DNA from 2 places in the Staphylococcus nepalensis genome. Region 2 is predicted to be linked to the other one. Evidence: a T-box and tRNA genes for the amino acid it is inferred to sense, from the RefSeq annotation. Region 2 holds a T-box; the other holds one or more tRNA genes.
What was found. A T-box is a leader RNA that pairs with one kind of tRNA and senses whether it is charged. The one in region 2 lies ahead of serS (serine--tRNA ligase), so its partner is inferred to be a tRNA-Ser.

Region 1 (3,439 bases), 260 kb from region 2:
CTTCCACCATTTCTTTCGCTTCTTCTTTACTAAATTTAGAGAACACGACTGTTAGAATTGCTGGCACAACCATAGCAATAATCGTACAAATACCATACACAAGCCAATAATTGCTTTGAATTGAAATAATGGCTGGCACACCACCTACACCTACTTTACCCAAAACACCGCTTGCACCTATGATGGCGCCTATCACGCTGGAAGTTAAAATTGCTGCTACAAACGGATATTTCAACGGTAAGTTGACACCGAATAATGCTGGCTCAGTAACACCTAAGAAACCTGAAACGCCAGAAGTCATTGCAAGACCTTGTTCTTTGGCCATTTTTCGTTTTTTGTAAACATACCAAGCACCAAACGCTGCTGACCCCTGACAAATGTTAGAGATTGCTAAGATTGGCCATAAATATGTGCCTTCAAGGCTGCTTCCCATCAATTGGAAATCAACTGCCAAGAACATATGGTGCAATCCAGTAATCACTAACGGTGCATAGAACAAGCCATATATTACACCGCCTAACCAACCTACATGTTCAAAGACAAATGTTACTCCGTTCGTGATACCTGTTCCTAACCATAATGCAATTGGCCCAATAACGATAAATGCTAAGAAGCCAGTAATTAATAAGGCCACAGGCCCAACAACTAACATTTTAATTGAATCATGCACATATTTATTTAAGAATTTCTCAATTTGCGCTAATACATAAGACGCTAATAAAATTGGTAATACTTGGCCTTGGTAATTCAATTGTTTAATTTCTAAACCAAAAATATGCCAAGCCGGAATATCACCCTTACCAATATCATATTGTGAAGCCAACTGTGGGTTCATTAAAATTAACCCTAATACTAAACCAAGTATTTGGCTACCACCAAATACGCGCATACTACTCCAACCAATTAATGCCGGCAAGAAGATAAAAGCAGTATTCGCAATAACATTAATAATATCCGCAATATCACCTAATTGTGGATATTGTGCAACGAGTGGTTGTTTCCCAAATAAATCTTCCATCGTTAACACATTATAAATCCCTAGTAACAAACCAGCTGTTACAATAGCTGGCAAGATTGGAATAAAGATATCTCCCAATAACTTAATCAATCTTTGAATTGGATTACCCTTTTTGGCAGCTGCAGCTTTCGCGTCATCTTTCGAGGACGCTTCAGCCCCAGTTTCTTCAATAAACTGCTTGTAAACTTCATCTACTGTGCCTGGTCCAATAACAATTTGATATTGATTGTCTGCTTTAAATTGACCCTTAACCAAATCGTTATTATTCAAACGATCTTTGTCAACTTTATCATCATCTTTTAAAACAAGTCGTAAACGCGTTACACAGTGTGTTGCTGTGTCCAAGTTTTCTTTGCCTCCAATAGCTTCGACGATATCTTGAACATCTTTCTTTTTAACAGCCATGATGATTCACTCCCTTAATTTTTCTATGTTATCCAGATTATAACTTGTCTATACAAGTTTTGCAAAGGCTTTCATAAAGAGAGATAAAAAAAGACCGAAGCGAGACCAAATATAGCATTTGATTTGCATTCACGACCTTGTATAAATCAACCACCTTTTATTTATTTGTGCTTAACGATATAATCTGCCAAACAATACATTATCTACTATAATTCAACATTTATAGATACGCACACGAACCACATTAAATTAGTTACAAGTTAAACTATTGGAGTTATAGTTATGTTAAAATACCCATTTCAAAACAAAAAAGACAAACAATTCATATACATATGAATGTTTGTCTACTCTATTAATTAGTCTTGGTTTTTAATGATAATGGCGGAGGAAGAGGGATTCGAACCCCCGCGGGCCGTTAAGCCCCTGTCGGTTTTCAAGACCGATCCCTTCAGCCGAACTTGGGTATTCCTCCAAATAAACACATTAATTATAGTATTATAGTGTATTGCAAAAGTCAATTATAATTAAAATGTTACACCAACGTTTTTTCCGTTAGGTATCCATCCACCGCATTAGCAACTGCTCTACCCTCTTGGATTGCCCAAACAACAAGACTTTGGCCTCGTCTTGCATCACCTGCCACAAAAATATTTGATTGATTCGTTTTGAAATTTTTGTTATCTGCGATAATTTTATTTCTTTCAGTTTGGATATTGAAAGCGTGTGGCACTGTAGTTTCCGTGCCAACAAACCCTATGGACAACAATACCAAATCTGCTGGCCAGTGACGTTCTGTACCATCGACAACCACCATGCCTTCATCTGTTTCTTCAAGGATCTGTGTGTAAACGCCGGTCACATTTCCAATTCGATCAACATCATAACGCATTGTTTGTACGCCATATGCACGTGGCTCAAATCCGAAACGCGCCTCGTACTCTTTATGTGCATAATCCATTTTAAATACAGGCATTGCTAATGGCCAGTAACTGTTTTCATCAAATTCTATTGCCTCAGGTTGCTTTGTATACTTATTAAATTGAACAATAGATTTACAATTTTCTCTCAATGCCGTAGCAACACAATCTGCCCCAGTGTCTCCAGCCCCGATGACTATTACATTTTTACCTTCTGCAGAAATAGATGGTTCCTTAATTTCATCGTTTAAGTATTGAGCTTGTTCTGTTAAATAATCCATTGCAAAGTGAATACCGAACCCCATACGTCCTTCTAGAGGTAAATCTCTCGCATTTTGCGAACCGGTACATAAAATAATAGCACCATATTCCTCATTAAGTGTTTCTTTACTAATGTCTACGCCAATTTCTGTATCTGTTTCAAATTGAATACCTGATTCTTCCATCACTTTTATTCTACGACGCACTACATCTTTGTCTAATTTCATATTAGGTATACCATACATAAGTAAGCCACCAGCTTCATGTGCGCGCTCATACACTGTTACGTTATACCCTAATTTATTTAATTCATCAGCAGCAGTTAAACCAGCTGGCCCACTACCCACTATAGCAACTGATTCATCTTTACGATGTTCTGGCGTTGTCGGTTTTACCCAACCATTTTCAAAGGCTTCGTCTATAATAGTTCTTTCAATTCCTTTAATAGCAACTGATTCACGATTGATTTTCATGACACAAGATTGCTCACAAGGTGCTGGACAGACCCGCCCTGTAAATTCCGGAAAATTGTTCGTTTCATTTAACCGCTCGTAGGCCGTTTTGAAATCTTGTCTATAGACAAGGTCATTCCATTCTGGAATGTAATTGCCAATAGGACACCCAATTGTTTCTCTGCCGAAAGGCTCCCCTGTCTGGCAAAATGGTGTCCCGCAATCCATACAACGGGCGCCTTGTTGTGCCGCTTCGTCTTTCGTAAATCTTTGTTGAAACGCACCGTGATGCTTCAAACGATCGACCAAAGATAACTCCTGCAGTTGTTGTTTGTCATAATTCATAAATCCTTTGAATTCACCCATGATAAATCCCCCTTCTAGTA
Region 2 (3,439 bases):
AATGGATTGCTGCACTCACACATCAAGCATTAAATGGTATAACAGACGCATACCATGAAAACGTACATAAAGTACGTCATTTCAAAGAACAAATCGATGTTGCAGCACGTATGTTAGATTGGCTTGAAGGTTCAAAATTAACTACATCACAAGGAGACATTCGTGTACAAGACGCTTATACATTGCGTTGTATCCCACAAATACATGGCGCAAGCTTCCAGGTATTTAATTATGTGAAAGAAAAACTTGAATTTGAAATGAATGCAGCTAATGATAACCCATTAATATTTGATGAAGATGATGAAACGTTCGTTATTTCTGGCGGGAACTTTCACGGACAACCAATTGCTTTTGCACTGGATTTCTTAAAACTGGGTGTTAGCGAATTAGCTAATGTTTCAGAAAGAAGACTAGAAAGACTTGTTAATCCGCAATTAAACAATGGCTTGCCAGCATTCTTAAGCCCACAACCAGGACTACAAAGCGGTGCGATGATTATGCAATACGCAGCAGCGAGTTTGGTTTCAGAAAATAAGACACTTGCACATCCAGCGAGTGTAGATTCCATTCCATCATCAGCTAACCAAGAAGATCATGTGTCTATGGGAACAATTGCCTCTCGCCATGGCTATCAAATGATTGAAAATGCACGGCGTGTGCTAGCAATAGAAGCTATTATTGCACTTCAAGCAGTAGAATATAAAGATATTGAAAAATTATCACCTAAAACGTATGAAAAATATCAAGCTTTACGCAAGGTAGTACCCTCTATAACACAAGATCGACAATTTCATAAAGATATCGAAGCTGTTGCACAATATTTACTAGATCATGCTTATTCAAATGAAATTTAATTGTTTCAATGTCATCAGTCTTGAAAAATGGTGCGTTATTTGCTATATTTAAAACAACTCAATAAAGTTATTGTTCGTAGGATAAGTAGTGTTGAATCGTCTGATTTCAGAGAGCTTGTGGTTGGTGAGAACAAGCAATCAGTGTCAATATGAATCTACCTACTATAAAGAAGAACAATCGGATTTAACCGTTATTTTTGTGAAAGTGCAGTCTTTTTTGACTGTTAAATAGGGTGGCAACGCGTAAAGACCACGTCCCTTGTATAGGGATGTGGTCTTTTTTGTGTTCAATCTGAAAATATTTACATTTGAAAGGATGGAAAGTGATATGTTAGACATTAAACGATTTCGTAACGAACCAACGTTACTAAAAGACAAAGTTTCAAAACGTGGTATGGACGCAAAAGTAGTGGATGATGTATTAGCACTTGATGATAAGCGTCGTGAACTTATTCGCAGTGCTGAGGAAATGAAAGCGAAACGTAATAAAGTGAGTGGCGAAATCGCTGAGAAAAAACGTAATAAAGAAAATGCAGATGACGTTATTGTAGAAATGCGTAAATTAGGCGATGATATCAAACAATTAGATGCAGATTTAAATAAAGTAGATAAAGAATTAGAAGATTTATTATCACGTATCCCAAATATCATTCATGATGATGTGCCTGAAGGCGATTCTGATGAAGAGAATGTAGAATTAAAACGTTGGGGTACGCCAAGAGCATTTGACTTTGAAGAAAAAGCACATTGGGATTTAGTTGAATCATTACAAATGGCTAATTTCGAACGAGGCGCAAAAGTTTCTGGCGCTAGATTTGTCTTCTTAACTGGGGAAGGTGCTCAATTAGAAAGAGCATTGATGAACTATATGGTAACGAAACATACGACACAGCACGGTTACACTGAAATGATGGTGCCGCAATTAGTGAACGCCGATTCTATGTATGGTACAGGACAATTGCCAAAATTCGAAGAAGATTTATTCAAAATTGAAAAAGAAGGACTTTATACAATTCCAACTGCAGAGGTGCCATTAACGAATTATTATCGTAATGAAATTATTGAGCCAGATGTGTTGCCTGCTAAATTCACTGCCCAATCAGCTTGTTATCGTAGTGAAGCGGGTTCTGCAGGTAGAGATACAAGAGGCTTAATTCGATTACATCAATTCGATAAAGTAGAAATGGTGCGCTTTGAAAAACCAGAAGACTCTTGGAACGCATTAGAAGAAATGACACAACATGCAGAATCAATTTTAGAGGAGTTAGGATTACCTTATCGTAGAGTTATTTTATGTACAGGAGATATCGGTTTTGGTTCAAGTAAAACATATGACTTAGAAGTTTGGTTACCAAGTTATAACGAATACAAAGAAATCAGTTCTTGTTCAAATATTACTGATTTCCAAGCGCGTCGTTCTAACATTCGTTTTAAACGTGATAAAACAGCAAAACCGGAATTAGTGCATACGCTCAATGGCAGTGGCTTAGCAGTAGGTCGTACATTTGCTGCAATTGTAGAAAACTATCAAAATGAAGATGGATCAGTAACAATTCCAGATGCATTAGTGCCTTATATGGGCGGTAAAACAGTTATACGCCCAGTTAAATAGAAAGATGAATTAAAGTTTAAATATCATGATAAACTACGTGAATGTTTAAAATGAGCTTAGCATCATCTAGCTTTAAAAAAGCAGGATTGTAATCTTTGCGAGATTACTATTCCTGCTTTTTTAATTTGGAGAAAGGGTAGGGAGGGATCAATTTAAATGGTTAATCATAGATAATAATACAGAAAAACAGCATTTTACTTAACTATAAGAGGGACGTCTAAAATAATGATTTAAAAATTCTGAAATTAAAACTATTATAAAAACAGCATTTTAACACTTCGGTTAGTCTAACGTAAGACAAGCAGATGTCTAAAAGCATTGAATATATTTTACGAGTCGTATTAAAATAGTCATATTATTTTCTTATTACAAAAACTTTAGGAGGTGGCGTTATGGAAACACATTTAACTTTTAGGCAAGGTGTCAAAGAATGTGTGCCTACATTGTTAGGTTATGCAGGTGTTGGACTTTCATTTGGTATTGTAGCAGTAGCTTCGGGTTTTAATTTACTCGAGATTATTTTGTTATGTTTACTCGTTTACGCAGGTGCTGCACAATTTATTATATGTGCGTTAGTCATTGCTGGGACACCCATTTCTGCAATTGCATTAACTACGTTTATTGTTAATTCAAGGATGTTTTTATTAAGTATGACACTTGCACCAAGTTATAAAGATTATGGTTTTTGGAATCGTATCGGGATGTCTACACTCATTACTGATGAAACATTCGGTGTTGCTATCACGCCACATTTAAAAGGAGAAAAAATTAATGATCGCTGGCTACATGGTTTAAATATCACAGCATACCTATTTTGGACATTTGCAAGTATCGTTGGCGCTGTCTTTGGTAAATACATAACTAACCCCGATGCTTTTGGTTTGGACTTTGCGATTACCGCGATGTTTATATTTTTGGCTGTATCGCAGTTTGATACTATTAAACAATCACAAATTAGGACTTATCTAGTATT

Region 1: it has a tRNA-Ser gene. The T-box ahead of serS (serine--tRNA ligase) is inferred to sense a tRNA for this amino acid. The anticodon was not compared.

The regions. Positions count from the first base shown of each region.
Region 1 covers NZ_CP017466.1:2,696,156-2,699,594, forward strand. The annotation lists gene treP (PTS system trehalose-specific EIIBC component) at 1-1,423, opposite strand, end outside; tRNA gene BJG89_RS12965 (tRNA-Ser) at 1,803-1,895, opposite strand; gene BJG89_RS12970 (glutamate synthase subunit beta) at 1,956-3,419, opposite strand.
Region 2 covers NZ_CP017466.1:11,799-15,237, forward strand. The annotation lists gene hutH (histidine ammonia-lyase) at 1-854, shown strand, start outside; T-box leader at 916-1,117, shown strand; gene serS (serine--tRNA ligase) at 1,183-2,466, shown strand; gene BJG89_RS00050 (AzlC family ABC transporter permease) at 2,859-3,439, shown strand, end outside.